Regions from separate parts of the Paenibacillus sp. CFBP13512 genome, predicted to be linked through region 1. Evidence: riboswitches for the same ligand, from Rfam matches in the RefSeq annotation. Region 1 holds a riboswitch; the other holds the start of a gene.
What was found. A riboswitch is a leader RNA that binds a small molecule or an ion and turns the genes downstream of it on or off. The one in region 1 is predicted to bind glycine.
Positions count from the first base shown of each region.

Region 2: another riboswitch for glycine. It lies ahead of gcvT (glycine cleavage system aminomethyltransferase GcvT); the one in region 1 lies ahead of sdaAB (L-serine ammonia-lyase, iron-sulfur-dependent subunit beta).

Region 1 is NZ_QGAD01000001.1:536,142-544,552, forward strand. It holds gene PaeCFBP13512_RS02320 (S-layer homology domain-containing protein) at 1-324, opposite strand, end outside; gene sdaAA (L-serine ammonia-lyase, iron-sulfur-dependent, subunit alpha) at 649-1,542, opposite strand; gene sdaAB (L-serine ammonia-lyase, iron-sulfur-dependent subunit beta) at 1,569-2,234, opposite strand; glycine riboswitch at 2,311-2,389, opposite strand; glycine riboswitch at 2,393-2,503, opposite strand; gene PaeCFBP13512_RS02335 (SDR family oxidoreductase) at 2,722-3,513, opposite strand; gene PaeCFBP13512_RS02340 (PAS domain-containing sensor histidine kinase) at 3,640-6,435, opposite strand; gene PaeCFBP13512_RS02345 (sugar phosphate nucleotidyltransferase) at 6,468-7,850, opposite strand; gene PaeCFBP13512_RS02350 (response regulator transcription factor) at 8,210-8,411, shown strand, end outside.
Region 2 is NZ_QGAD01000007.1:77,938-86,348, forward strand. It holds gene PaeCFBP13512_RS12075 (methyl-accepting chemotaxis protein) at 1-1,038, shown strand, start outside; gene gcvPB (aminomethyl-transferring glycine dehydrogenase subunit GcvPB) at 1,199-2,707, opposite strand; gene gcvPA (aminomethyl-transferring glycine dehydrogenase subunit GcvPA) at 2,704-4,059, opposite strand; gene gcvT (glycine cleavage system aminomethyltransferase GcvT) at 4,104-5,222, opposite strand; glycine riboswitch at 5,503-5,600, opposite strand; gene gcvH (glycine cleavage system protein GcvH) at 5,779-6,171, shown strand; gene PaeCFBP13512_RS12100 (helix-turn-helix domain-containing protein) at 6,478-8,411, shown strand, end outside.

The DNA of each region.
Region 1 (8,411 bases):
AATATCATACTGATATAAAGCACTAACATAAGGAACTGCCCAAGGTGATACATCGGTAAAAGGGAGTACCGTTCCAGGTTCTGATGTCCAATTTAAGCTTTTAACAAATACACTTGCCCATTCTTGTCTAGAAATAGAGCGTCTCGGCTGAAAGCTGCCATCCTGATAGCCTGTAATGACTCCTTGTGCTGACAATGACGTAATAGCATCAACAGCATAAGATTGTCTAATATCTGTAAAGGCTTCTTTGCTCATCGCTGATATATCGGTGGCATTAGTACAGAACAGCAATACAATCAACAAACAAGCTATATATTGCTTCATATGTGTTGACCCCGCTTTGGATATCATATAATTAGTTATAACCTGTTCTATCTCAAACAAGCTATAACGTTGTATTCACCTCCAAACACATCTTATGAACCTATAATTTGAAATTAAATTAATACTTTAGACCCATCTAAGTAAGTAAATATATTTAATCTAGGGTAAAAGTTGAGTAACTATACTACTAATTTATTTACGTATATATCGAATTATACAACAATTTATCGGAATATTAAGGAAAGGTTTGAAGAAAAATCGAAAAAAGTCGTTTTATTATAAACGACTTTCTTCATTTCCCTTCAAATAGTTCATGCGAGGAAGTTAATTTTTATTTTCTTGTCTTCTACGTCTTAATTCTTCAGTAATTTTGCGTCCGGTTGGTGTCTGTGCTAATCCTCCGCGGGCCGTCTCACGATGCTCACTTGGCATAGAACGTCCGACTTGTAACATCACATCGACCACTTCATCTGATGGAATAGCGCTACGCACTCCAGCAAGTCCCATATCTGCCGCTGCTAACGCATTCACTGCACCTAATCCGTTACGAACAATACAAGGAATTTCGACAAGTCCAGCGACCGGATCACAGATTAATCCCAGTGTATTTTTGAGAGCCAATCCTACAGCATGCATAGCTTGCTCGGGTGTACCTTTACGCATCTCGACCATCGCTCCTGCTGCCATCCCAATTGCTGAACCGACTTCTGCCTGACATCCACCTTCTGCGCCTGAAATCGAAGAATTGTTGGCAATCACATAACCGATCGCTCCTGCTGCAAATAGTCCTAGAACCATATGAGCATCATCCCATCCAAAACGTTCTTGCGAACTGACAAATACGCCAGGAATAATGCCACATGAGCCTGCGGTTGGTGTAGCAATAATACGACCCATCGAAGCATTGACTTCAGATACAGCTAGCGCATACGCCATCGCACGAGTAGCATCACTGCCTGAAGAAGTTTCTCCACTTAACATATACTCATGCACACGGCGTGCATCTCCGCCCGTTAGACCGCTTCGTGAAACGGTATCTTCTGTAATTCCGCGGTGTACTGCTTCTTTCATCACTTGATAGTAATCTGCCATCTGCTGGATCACTTCAGGTTCACTAACCCCTGTTTCTTTTACTTGTTCTTCAATCATCAGTTCCGCAATCGTGAGTGAACGTTCTTCACATAACCGAACAATATCTTTTAACGTGCGAAATTGCATATTCTATACTCTCCTTTGTCTTTCATTTACTTCAAGTCTATAACAGCCGCACGAGTTACATAAGGCAATTGTAAAATACGATTCAACACATGCGGATCAGGCGCAGTATCCAATTCGATAACAGTCATCGCTTCACCGCTACGAGCTTTGCGATCCACATCCATAAATCCAATATTGAGTTCCGCATCACTAAGTGTGCGTGTAATATCAGCCAGTACACCTTTACTATCCGTGTGTTCTACAGCAAGCATCGGATACTGACCAGAGCCTCGTACATCGAATCCATTTAATTCATGAATCTCAATATTTCCGCCACCGATCGAAGCACCTGCTACTTCAGCTGTTTCTGTTCCATGCTGTACAATAATTCGCACAAAGTTAGGATGCGGATAATTGCCTGTGCCTTTATCAAAAGAAATCGTTATCCCTTGACGATCGGCTTCTTCTGCTGCATCTGGTAAGCGATCATCATCGGTATCATAATCAAGCAGACCACCGACAAGTGCTAGATCTGTACCATGTCCCCAGTACGTTTCTGCAAACGAACCATACAAAACAATCTTTACATGCTCAGGGCATGCTCCTAAAAAATGACGAGCAGCTCTTCCTAGGCGAGCTGCTCCTGCTGTATGTGAACTAGACGGTCCTACCATCGCCGGCCCTATAATATTGAATACATTTTTAAAACGCATAAATTCCTCTTCTCCCTTATCACCAAAATATGCGCGCACAAAAAAAGACAGGGAATAGCCCGCGCGTGGCTTATTCCTCTGTCCTCGTTACCTGAGAGTTTGGACCGAATCGTATCGGTTGTACTCCTTGGGTGGCTGGTATGCTCTCTCCAGAGTTGCATCCGATAGCGGTTCGGGTACCTGAGAGATTAATCAATCATCGCCAAATGATTAACTTGCTCCTTCGGTGGTGGATCACATACATCCACAGACTCTCCCTCTATCTTCATGTGCAGTTATTTATTTGAATGGTTCGTTATTAGTTAAATCACGTGAATACGTTCGATACCTTTAGCTTAATTCAGCACACCTGACACTGTCAATTGATTGATTTGAAAAAGGATACTTTTGTGCATAAAGACAACAAAGTCCTTTCCCGATATGCTCGAAAAAGGACTTTGATAGGACTAGCATAGTATCATTTATCTATCTATACTTGTAGATACAACTATCCTCGTAATAACGATTCTGCGCCATCTACAAATATCTCTGTACCTGTTACATGTGAAGCTTCACTAGAAGCCAAGAATAGCACTAGATTAGCCACTTCTTCGATTTTACCAGGTTCGCCTTTAAGCGGATGATCGCCTTCTGGGAATTCCATTGGAATTTCGACTTCTTTTAGATCGTCACTTGGATACGTATTGTCGTCGATTTCGGTATCGATCGCTCCCGGACAGACCGCATTAACTCTGATTTTATAGCGTGCAAGTTCTAGCGCCGCCATTTTCATAAATGCTACTTGTGCTGCTTTGGTTGAAGCATATGCAGAGAATCCTACATTAGAGAATACACGATTACCATTAATTGAACTTGTAATAATAATACTACCGCCCTTTTCTTTCAAATGAGGGATAGCGTATTTTACAGTTGCAAATGTGCCTCGTAAATTAATCTCTACCGTTTGATTCCAATCATCTATTTCTAATGTTTCGATAGGGGCTTTGCTACCATTGATTCCTGCATTCGCAAATACAATATCCAACTGACCTGCTTCAGCCACTACTTGTTTCATAGCACTTTCAATCATTTCTGGTTTGGAAATATCGCACTCAATCACATATGCTTTTCCGCCAGCTTTTTCAATTTCGGCTTTGGTTTCTTCTGCATTTTCAGGCGTACGATCTAACATATATACAACAGCACCTTCTGCTGCAAATCGTATCGCTGATGCTTTACCTATTCCTGATCCGCCACCTGTTACTGCTGCTACTTTACCTACTAATTTTGTTTCTGCCATGTGGATAAGCCTCCATATTTCAGAATGTGTTTGTACTAGATAACTGTTTTTTGATACTCACAACGTTATCTGTTTTCCTATTGTAAGTACCCTAGCAGACAGAACAATGAAACAGATGATAACGTATTATTCGATAGAATGTGCAGAATCATTCTTTTTGGGCTTCGGTAAAAGAACAGAAAAGACAGAACCTTCATTCGGTCTCGATACAAAACTTAATTCACCCTTATGATCGTTAACAATTCGTTGCGTAATATATAATCCAAGCCCCGTTCCTTTGATTTGATGTTCAGACGCAGAACTTGCTCGGAAAAATTTTTGGAAAATACGAGCTTGATCTTCAACAGGAATACCTATTCCTGAATCTTCTATAGATACACGAATCTGATGAGGTAATTCTTCAATCACAATATGAACAAGCGATTCAGCAGATGAATATTTAAGCGCATTGCTGATTAGATTCTGAAAAACTTGAATTAAACGATGATGATCACCGGTAATAAAGACTTCATCGACCCCTTCATGATGAAGAATAATACGATCTCTCGAATCTGGATTCCATTGATGACAGATTCCTTGTAACAGTTCATACAGAGGAATATACGTCATATGATATTCGGCATGATCTGCTTCGATGCGCTGAATATCGAGGAAATCATCTAACAAATGAGACAATCGTTGCCCTTCTTGATGAATCGTTTCTATAAAAGTATGTCTTTTCTCAATCGACATATCCTGATAGATCATTAACATTTCGATATATCCCATCATCGCTGACAGAGGAGTACGCAACTCATGAGAAACAACACTAATTAACTCATTTTGCATTTGTTTGACCTGTTCTTCTTCTGTACGATCCCGAAAAACAAGAATAACACCATGTTCAATCTGTTGGACGGTATCGGTCACTGGAGTGACATAAAGCGATAAAATCTTTTCATTTTTCAGCAATACAAGCTCGCCTTGATTCCAATGAGGTTCACCATTTAAGAATTGTTCTAACTTTTCAATCCATGATGCTGTACCTTCAATCAGTTGATCTTCAATATGATGTAACAATTGCTGTACCGAGTAGCCGGTATAATCTTTGATTTTGAATAGCGATAACATGGTAGGATTGATAAAAGAAATGATTCCTTTTGAATCACACATCACAATACCTTCTTGTACCGATTCAAGTAGATTCCCTGTAATACTTTTCTGCTTTTCAGCTACACCCTGCTCTTCTCGCAAGCGATCATTAAGTGCTTCTAATTGACGTTCATGCTCATTGCGCTGTGCACGTTCTTTTTCCTGCTGGGTTAAATCATGTACAAAGAAAGTCTGAAAAGAAGATTCTTCTGCCAAAATTTCACTACGTGTCAGCTCCACCTGAAAAGGCGTATCATCCGAGCGTATCGCTGTAATAGAATGATTGGAGTCTTCCTGCTGACTTGTGTCGATAACCAATAGATCTGATAAAGGCCTGCCAATGACCTGTTCACGACTGTACTTGAACATCTGCTCTGCCGCAGGGTTAAATTCTGTAATCTTCATCTGATGATCGGTTGAAATAATACCGTTAATCGCATATTTGAGAATAGCCCTTTTCTGTGATTCACTTTCAGCCAGATCAAAAGTACGTTCGACTACACGAATTTCTAGATTTTCTTTATCCCGTTGAATTTGCAAAAACTGATTCTCCAACACAAGCGATACCAATTTGAAGTTCTCGATCAACGCATGAAATTCGGAAATATTGCTGTTAGGCCAATCAATAGGCGTATCTTTAACCAATTTACGTGGAATATTGTTAGACGCTTTAGCTAATTCCAGTAAAGGTTTGGTAATTTTGCGACTAATCGGTCGTGCTAACAAAATCGCAATACCAATAACGATCAGAATCGTAATAATACTCTGAATATAAAATATATAAATACGTTCTAAATAAAACGCCGCTGTCAATTTTAAAAGTAATCGATAATTATGATTTAGTGGAATATCCATAACAAAGTACGACTCCTGCCATCTCTCGATCAGGGTTAACCGATTTAACGGAAAATGATGAAAAATTCTTGCTCCGTCTGCTGTTTCTTTAATCATCAACGATTCATAACTTCCATCTTGAACGAGTTGTTTTGTTGTCTTATTATCTAGTGTGCTGTATATGGACGAACCTAACGGACTAACCAGAACAGAATCAATATAGAAATTTTTTTTATATTTATTCATTAACGGTTTGACTGTACGCATATCCGAAAAACTACCTTCAATATCTTGCTTATAAATATAAGAAGAACGTTCCAAATACGAAGAATACAATCCTCGAATGTCTTGAAATTGCTGATGACTGCTCACGGTCAATAATAGCAACGACGTAAAGATAACAAAGGCAATTAAATACTTAAAAATAATTCGCCCCAACGAAATTGTATACGTAGGCTTAATATCTATTTTGATACGACTTATAATACTTTCTAACAAAATCGAAGCGATCAATAAATTGATAATACTGTTAAAACTTTGTTCCAGAATAACCAGTGTCATCATCTTGATTCCCATTTCATCAAGACGGTACTGGTACATTAAGAATACTAAAGGGAGTCCGATACATCCCCAGAATAAAAGATCGCCTTTAAACAAAATACCTTTATTAAACCACTTAAAATAAAAGTACAAAAACAAAATTTCCAAGCCAAACAAGCCGGTCATGAAAAGATAAGACCCGCCAAATCCAAAAGGTATATTTATAGCGAGTAAAGCAGGCACAGCAAATCGTAATCCGTAGAGACGAAAAATAATCAAAAGTGCTGCGCTGCCCAGTGCAAATCGTAAATTTAAAGATAAATCCCATTTAAAATAATTACCTGCTATGCCCAAGATCGTTAAGATGATTGTTCCAATCCAAGGCGATCGGAACCAAAGAAGTATTCTGTATTTCATGACTAACGGTCCTTTCTACCACGGACAGCAGGTTAACCCGAAAGACCTTCTGATAACAAAAGATCTGGATTCACTCCAGGATATTCGTATCTAAAAATGTCAGTCTCCGATACAGCTTTCCCTATCTGTGACTCAATAAATTCCAGTTCGCCTTCTGAAGCGCTAATATAATGTCTTATCCCAGGCTCTACGACAATGACATCACCTGGAGATACTATAGTTAGGACTCCATCAAGGCAAATCTTGCCTATACCTGATACAATAGTCCATACTTCTTTACGTAACTTATGTTCATGATAACTAATCGATCTACCTGACGTGATGACTACACGTTTAGTCACTGTTTCAAGTCCACCTTCATCTTTACGATGAGAAAGGATTGTTTGTTTTCCCCAGAATCTTTCTTCAAAACGTGGGGCAATTTCTACTTGCCCGACCATATCTTTAATGCCTGTTGCATCTTCCCGATCGGTAACTAATATGCCATCAGGTCCGGCAACCACGATAATACCTGGCACATTCCATACACTCACGGGTATATCTAATTCGTTGATAATTCGCGTCTTATCAGATAACGGAGAAATGTATCCTGAACCCGTGACATCAAAATCCATTTCACGAATTAAAGAGTCCCATGTTCCCAGATCGCGCCATTCTCCATTAAACGGTAATACTGATATATGACTTGTTTTTTCTACAACAGCTACGTCAAAGCTTGTTTTTGGTAACGACAAATAATTGCTTAGTAAATCATTATAATTGGAGTTCCATCCTTGATGATCCATATGATCTAGCAGAAATCCTAAGCGAAATGCGAATACACCGCAATTCCACAATGCCCCTTTATGTATTAAGGATTGGGCAGTGATAACATCTGGTTTTTCTATAAATGAACAAACACCAAAATATTCCTTATCCACCATATCAGACAACAATGGTACAATATATCCGTATTTGTCTGAAGGCTCGGTAGGAGAAGCACCCATAAGAACTAAGTCATCACCAGAATTCTCTAAGATAGATGGAAGCTTACGCAAATGCTCAAAAAATTCATCACCGGCATAACCGTCTACTGGCATAACTCCTATCATTTCATCACGTTTGGCACCGGCATGATGATATAAATATGAAGCTGCTAAAGCGATTGCTGGAAAAGTATCCCTTTGCGCAGGTTCTTCGATAATGGTAGCATTTATACCAATTTGTCCTCGAATCAAGTCAGCTTGATGCCCACTAGCCGAAAAATAAGCTTGCTCGGATAGCCCTGCATCTTGTAATTGTCGCCATATGCGCTGAAGCATACTTTCAGGCTGACCTTGATGGCGAAGAACGGGAAGAAATTGTTTGGGACGATTAACGTTCGATAAAGGCCACAGACGTTTACCTGACCCACCGGACAACAATATCATGCGCATATATGAAACCTTCTTCCAAAAAAATTGTAGTAAATCTTAAAAAACTGTTCATTTTAACTGATTATGCCGAAAATAAATGTAAAGAGTCGAATGATACTATAGTCCTATTCCATTTTCTCATGTATATTTTAAGAAAGTTCTCTTTTCTGTATAAAATTTCATGCTAATTGATTCGCATTTTTTTAACATTTGGATTACTTTCATTATATTCAAAAATGAAATAGTACTATTTTATTGAAATTCTGTTCTTGATTATTCTATACATGGTATTTAAATATTGTCCTATTAAACATGTTATAGAATAGGAAAAGGGAGATATTCAACAAGCCTATTATTTTTCATACAGGAGAGTGACAGCGATGTCTATTAAAGTTCTTCTTATTGAAGATGAGAAAAGTCTGGCAGATATGATTGCATTTTTTCTTCAAGAAGAAGGTTACCTTACCGAAATGATTCATGATTCCAAAGACGCTATTCAAAAGTTGTTTCATTTCAAACCCGATATTATCGTAACCGATCTTATGCTTCCTGATATGGATGGAAGTGAATTAGTCAGTCAAA
Region 2 (8,411 bases), on a different contig from region 1:
ACTATTAGCGAAGGACAGGGCGATCTTACTCAACGTTTAGTCGTTAAAAGTGAAGATGAGATTGGACGAGTAGCGAATTCATTTAACCAATTTATCGAAAAAATACAGTCTATTATAGCGCAAGTTCAACAGACAGCAACAGCAACTTCTGTCCATACCAAAAATGTGTATGATACGTCTATTCATAATATGACAGTTTCTAAAGAAATTGATTATGCTATACAAGCGATTACCAAAGCTACAGCAAGTCAGTACGATGAAATCGAACAGGGAACTATTTCTATTCGTAAGATAGCTACTGTAATTGAGAATACAGATCAACATGCACAGCATCTGGAAAAACTAAGTACATTGATTGGTCAACGTCAACAATCTGGTGAACAAGCAGTTATTTATTTGCAAAATCATATGCAATCATTTGCAAGCTTGTCTGATCAAGTCTCTGTCAATTTAAATCATTTGATTACAGAAGTGAATGGTATTGTTAACATGTCTGTTCTTATTCAAGAGATTTCTAAACAGACAGGATTATTAGCACTTAATGCTTCTATAGAGGCTGCTCGCGCAGGAGAACATGGTAAAGGATTTGCTGTAGTAGCTTCTGAAATTGGCAAATTGTCAGATCAGTCCAAAGAAGCAACTACTCAAATACAAGATATTTTGAATCGTATTATTTCTTCTACTACGCTAACCAAAGAAGTGATGAATGCTTCGCAGATTGCTTTAAATGATCAATCACAAAGTGTTGATAATACAAGCGGTGCTTTTATAGAAATTGGTCAATCCATTCAAGAAATGAACAGTCTTATTGTAAGCATGAAGGATATGACGACTCAATTGAATATTAGCAAAGAACATATTATCGACTTTATTCAATCTGCTTCAACGACTACAGAAGAAACAGCTGCTGGCTCACAGGAAGTACTTGCCAGTGTAGAAAATCAAATCAAAATGTCACAACAAGTAACAGACAATATAGGATTACTAACTGAAAATATTAAAGAGTTAAACGTTATGGTTGATCGCTTTAAAGTATAAATAATTAGTTAATGGACTCAAAATAGTAGATGGATAGAGACTTATATGGATAATTAAGTTAGAAAAATGAGTATATCAATGATTATTCATCTTATAAAAAAATCATCCCATCGACTTGATCAGAATAGAAAAGTCGGTGGGATGATTGGTATGTTGCTATTTAATTACAAGCACAGTTTAATACTGGCTTACGAGCAGCTGTTGTTTCGTCCAAGCGTCTTACTGCTGTTCCATAAGGAGCATTTAGTAACAATTCTGGATTGTCTTTCGCTTCACCAGCGATCTGAATCATGGTATCAATAAAAGCATCCAGTGTTTCTTTGCTTTCTGTTTCTGTAGGTTCGATCATAATACATTCTTCTACATTTAGCGGGAAGTAAACTGTAGGCGGATGGTACCCGAAATCAAGCAATCGTTTGGCAACATCCAGTGTACGAATACCATACTGCTTGAGCCCTTTACCAGACATCACGAATTCATGCTTACATACGCTTGTATATGGCATTTCATAATGATCTTTAAGACGGTGCATCATATAGTTCGCATTCAGAACAGCACATTCAGACACTCGGCGCAGACCTTCAGGTCCATAGCTACGAATATACGTATACGCACGTACAAGAATACCAAAGTTACCATAGTATGCTTTGACACGACCGATCGAGTCAGGAGAACCACTACGTAAAGTAAAGGTACCGTCTTCTAATTTTTCAACAACCGGTTCAGGTAAGAAAGGAAGCAATCTGCTTTTCACACCGACAGGACCTGCACCCGGGCCACCGCCACCATGCGGTGTACTCATTGTTTTGTGTAAGTTCAAATGAACCACATCAAAGCCCATATCACCCGGACGTGTAATCCCCATAATCGCATTGGAGTTAGCACCATCATAGTACAATAATCCACCAGCTTCATGAACAATCTGAGCCACTTCACTGATTTGCTTTTCAAAAAGACCCAGTGTATTCGGGTTCGTTAACATGAGAGCAGCCGTATCTGATCCAACTGCCGCACGAAGGGCATCCAGATCGACTAGACCTTCTGGAGTTGAAGGAATCGTGATCGTTTGGAAACCAGCTACTGTTGCACTTGCAGGATTCGTACCGTGAGAAGAATCGGGTACGATAACTTTGGTACGGTGTTCACCACGTTTTTCATGATACGCACGAATCATCATTAGACCTGTCCATTCTCCATGAGCACCGGCAGCAGGTTGAAGAGTGACGGCATCCATGCCTGTTAGAGCAGCAAGGTCATTTTGCAAAGTATGCATCAGTTCCAGTGCCCCTTGAATACTTTGTTGTGGTTGATAAGGATGAATCTTCGCAAACCCTGCATAACGAGCTACATCTTCATTGACTTTAGGATTGTATTTCATCGTACAAGAACCCAGCGGATAGAAGCCATTATCTACGCCAAAGTTACGACGGGACAATTCTGTATAATGACGAATTACATCGACTTCGTACACTTCAGGTAAAGCAGGTTCTTCTTTACGAAGCATTTCTTGTGGAATCAATTGAGAGACTTCGACACGAGGAACATCGCAATCCGGTAAAGAATAACCGATTCGACCCGGTTGACTCAATTCAAAAATCAAAGCTTTTTCAGTAACAACAGCGCCTTGTACAGAAGTAACGGTCTCATGGACTACAGTTTCGTTTGTCATAGGATTGCCTCCAGTTCAGTTGCCAATAGATCTATCTCTGCTTTGGTACGTTTCTCTGTGACTGCGAACAAGATATGACCGGACAATTCAGGATAAGATAGGCTTAGATCATAACCACCAATCATGCCTTTAGCTAACAGTTGAGTATTAACATCAGCGACTGAAGTGCCTTCTGGTAAAGCCAGTACAAATTCATTGAAAAAAGGAGATTGGAATGCTAATTTGACATTAGGGATAGAAGATAAAGTTTGAGCAGCATAATGAGCTTTTTGCACATTCAGATCAGCTACATCCACCATACCTTGTCTACCCATGACAGATAGATATACCGATGCACACAGCGCAAGCAATGCCTGATTGGAACAAATATTTGATGTCGCTTTGTCACGACGGATATGTTGCTCACGAGTCTGCAACGTCAATACAAAACCACGTTTACCATCAATATCTTTGGTCTGACCTACGATTCGTCCGGGCATACGACGCATAAGCGGTTGAGCCACAGCGAAGAATCCACAAGTTGGCCCACCAAGCGACATCGAAATGCCAAGCGGCTGTGCATCACCAACAACGATATCAGCTCCAAGTTTACCAGGAGATTCGAGTAGTCCCAGTGAAATAGGATTCGTACTCACTACCAATAAAGCACCTTTGGCATGAGCAAGATCGGCAACTGCTTGAATCGCTTCAATACCACCGAAAAAGTTAGGGGATTGGACAAGTACAACAGCGGTCTGCTCATCAATCGCTTCAGTGAGCACCCCAATATCTGTGACTCCATCGCCATAAGGCACTTCAACTACATCCAGATTAAGACCACGAGCATAACTACGAACGACTCCGCGTGATTCAGGATGGATCGTAGAAAGAGCAATAATCTTTTTGCGTCCTGTAGCTGATGCTGCAAGGGAAGCTGCTTCGGCAAGTGCTGTTGCGCCATCATACATACTTGCATTGGCTACAGCCATTCCTGTCAGTTCACAGATATAGGACTGAAATTCAAAGATCGCTTGTAATTCACCTTGACTGATCTCTGGTTGATATGGAGTATACGCTGTATAAAATTCAGAACGAGAAATTACATGATTAATCACAGATGGCAAATGGTGATCATACAATCCTGCACCCAGAAAGCTAGTGTACCGATCTGTATCTGCATTTTGCCCTGCAAGACTAGACATATGACGAGTCAGTGTATATTCATCCAGCATTTCAGACATAGGCATAGTGCCTTGATAACGAAGGGATGCCGGAATATCTGTAAATAAATCCTCTATCGAAGAAGCACCAACAACCTCTAACATCTCTGCTTCATTCTGTGGGGTCATTGGAATATAACGATGCGATTTCATAAAGGTAGACTCCTTTGGGGCAACATATCAGTCGCCTTGTAATTTTATTTAGTGACAGAAGATGCTCGTTTGTAGAAAGGTGCCTTCACCACTTCAGCTTTGAGCATTTTACCGCGAATCTCAAGTTCTATCGGTGTTCCTAGAGCAGCACTGTCAGCTTCAATTAAAGCAAGTCCAAGATTACGCTTAAGTGTAGGAGATTGAGTTCCTGTCGTCACTTCGCCGATTTGTCGACCGTTCTGGTAGACAGGATAGTGTGGGCGAGGAATACCACGGTCGATCATTTCTACACCCACTAATTTACGAGACAATCCTTTTTCTTTTTGCGCGACTAGAGCCTCTTTGCCTGTGAAATGTTCTTTGTCTAACTTTACAAAATAGCCAAGTCCCGCTTCGAGTGGAGAAATATCTGCTGACAGCTCTTGACCATACAGAGGAAGACGAGCTTCAAAGCGAAGCGTATCCCGTGCACCCAGTCCACAAGGAATCAAGCCAAGCGGTTCACCTGCTTGCAATAGCTTTTCCCAGATGAGAGGAGCATCTGTTGCAGATACATATAGTTCATAACCATCTTCACCGGTGTAACCTGTACGAGAGATGAGCGCATGAACACCAAAAATCTCAGCTTTTTCGATAAAAGAAAATCCTGCCAGTTCAGCATAACGATCGCTTTGTGTAGCCGCTTGTAAAATAGCAACCGCTTGAGGACCTTGTAAAGCAATTAAAGCGGTTTGTTCTGAAATGTTCTCAAGAGTGACATTGGCAGGCAAAGACTGCTTCATCCAATCGATATCTTTATCAATATTCGAGGCATTGATCACGAGCATATAATGTTCTTCGCCCAGACGATATACCAGTAGATCATCGACTACACCACCTGTTGGATAGCACATTAATGTATATTGGGCTTGTCCATCTTGCAAGCGAGAAGCATCGTTAGTTAATAATTGTTGCAAATAGGCAAGGGAACCTTCACCTGAAATGATCACTTCACCCATATGAGAAACATCAAATAATCCAGCTTGTTCACGAACCGCTTCATGTTCTTTTTGAATTCCTGTAAATTGAACAGGCAATTCCCAACCGCCAAAATCGATACAGCGTGGGGAACCGGATTGAGCATAAAGAGGAAAAATCGGCGTACGCTTCAGTTCTGTTGTCATGATCGTCACCTCATCGAATTAGTTTGTAGCGAAAAATCGCATATATCATTTTTTGTGAAAAAAGAATAAAATCATCCGAAAAAGCTCAACAAAAAAGACAGAGAGAAAAGGAAATAAGCAGGTACTATACCTGAAATATTTCTTTTTCTCCCTGTCCTTGATACCTGAGAGTTACCTTGTGCTCAATAGCTTATAAGCAACAAGTTTCCCCTTGGGTGATTGGTTGTTATCATTCGGATATTCGTCGGTGACCGAATGATGCCAATTCTCTCCAGAGCTGCGTCCGGTACAGGTCCCTTTTACCTGAGAGATTCACCATTACTGGCTTACTCCTTCGGCGCTGTCATGGTTCTGAACAGTCTCTCCCTGTACTTTCATTCGCTACATATGATGTTATGTATTTCCGAACATTAAGTATTGAAACAGTGATGAATGTATGTATATTATATTAATACTTGATTCAAAAAGCAATGTCAAGAGTATTGACAGTATAATCTGCCTTGCTATACGCTTGTGTGCATGAAGACATTACAACCATGAACCGGAGGAATGAAAAATGAGTGAGATTAAAGATCAATTGCTGTATAGTGCAGAACATGAATGGGTAGAGCGTATTAGTGATGATACGGTTCGTATCGGTATTACTGATTTTGCTCAACATCAGCTAGGAGATATCGTATTTGTTGAATTGCCACAAGCAGGTGCAGAAGTTGCTTCTGAAGCTGTGATCGGCACGATTGAATCGGTCAAAACAGTATCTGATCTTTTTAGCCCGGTGACAGGTACGATCACTAATTTTAATCCTGAATTGGAAACAGAACCTGAACTGGTGAACTCTGATCCTTACGGACGTGGCTGGATGGTTGAAGTTAAAGTCAGTGGTGACCTAGATAGTGCATTATCAAGCCTTTTGAGTGCAGAAGCTTATGCTGAACACGCCCAAGACTAACTCATACACTGTAAATCTATACAAAAGAAGGATATAAAATCTATTTATATGTATTGTAACAAGAACAAGACTGAAAACCTAGATGGGGATCAGTCTTTTTTTGTTATGTATATTTTTGATACAGGTAATTAAAGTGCACAATAACGACATTCTTTTTTATTTTAGGTTGGAGGAATCTGCATAATACGATAGAATGATTAAATAAAGCAAAAATAGAATTTTTTTACATAGATCTAATAATGAATGTACACTGCGACATGTACAACATACCTATTTTATTGATGATTACCTCTGGAGGGGAGATTGTTGTCTAAATATCTATATCGTTTATTTCTGATTATGGTGATATTGGGATCGTTACCTGTACTGGTAATCGGGATATTTTCTTATACGTTGGCGGCAGGTGATGTCGAGCAGAAAGTGCAAGACGGTAATGCACAATTATTAAATGAAACTCAATTACGTGTAGATCAAGTACTCAAAACATTGCAGTTGTCTGCTGTACAATATGTCAATTCGCCGTTTGTTACGGAAACGATGAAGCAACCTTTGCAATCGGGAGACTTTGAAAAAATACGTAATTTGACGACCGGATTTAATAATTTGCAAACGATTACATCGCTAGATCAAATACGTTTAATTAACTTTGAGCATAACTGGGTAGTCTCAGGAACATCATTCAGTCAAGTATCTGATGCAGAAGATCAAAGTGTGCTTCGATCATACCGACACAATCGAAATAGCATGTTCTGGGTAACCGATACTTCAATAGCGAATAACGGATATACGTCAAATATAGATATGATCTCAGAAGACGAATTGGACTCAGGATCGCCTGAAAAGGAAACAAAAGTAACCAGTATGGTGTTCAAAATTCCACTATTACCTTCGACCGGTGAACCACGCGGATTGTTAGTCTTGGATATTGCCAATGATGAAATTGATAATTGGGTCACCAGCAGTACACGTTTGGGACAAATATATGTGTTTGATCAATACCAACAAGAATTTCTAGATAACGGTCAGAGTACACAATATCCTGGATTACAAAATGAAGTGTTTGCTCATGTTCATCAAGGGGAACGTCAAGGATTTTTTAATTGGAAAAGTGAAGGTGAAGAAGTGGGAGTGACTTATTCTTCATCGACACTGAACGGATGGGTATATGTGTCTGTCGTATCTATAGGACAGATTACGTCCCAGACAAGAAAAATAGCAGTATTAACGATTAGTGTCTGTGTAGCGATGTTATTGTTAACTGCACTATTGGCTTTTCTCAGCAGTCGTCGTATGTATTCTCCTGTGTCTAAATTAATGCAGTTATTAGGTGCCAGTGACTCTGTAGATTATACTGGACGGCTCAAGGCAGAAGAGCCATCCACAGATACAGGGTATAGACGATTATGGTTAGGTCACCGAAAAGGATTAGCCGGAGATCAACATAAGCCAGTGAAAAGACGAGATGAATTTGCTTATATTGGAGAACAAGTGGAGCGGATGCGCTTAACAGGGCGTGAGTTGGAAGAGCAGATTCGGGAACAGGTTCCGCAATTGCGAGAATTATCAGTGATTAAGTTGATCAGCGGGCAGATTCCTGCTAATGAATTTGAACGTCGCCGTCTGATCTATGGATTTCCTGAATCGGTTCGTTCTATGGCGGTATTGGTATTACAGATCGATACGGTACAAGGAACACGGTATGAAGAAACCGATCGAGAACTGTTACTGTTTGCTATTAATAATATGGTGTCTGAATTGATTTCGGTAGAACATCGCTTTAGTCCGGTATTGATCGAACAATCTCAAGTTAGTATTCTGGTCGAACCCGCAGATAATGAAGATGCTACTTCGTGGTATCACAGTCAAGCAGAGCGTGTACGTACTCAAATTCAAGACTATTTATCGTTGTCAGTCAGTATCGGGATCAGCCGTCCATTCGAACATTATCAAGGAGCACCTGATGCCTATGGAGAAGGACTAGAAGCACTCAAGCAACGAATGAGTCTGGGCAACAAATTGATTATTCATTTTGAAGATATTGATCATAGTACGCCTATGGAAGTAGCAGTCTATACTCAGCTCAAACAGTTAGAAGATCGTATTATCCAATCGCTGCAAAATGGAGATTATGAGCAGACTCCACTGTATTTCGATGAATATATTCGTCATGTGATGGACAAAGAAATACATTTCCGCGATTATCCAGTATTGCTAACCCAATTGGCTGCTCGTGTATATGA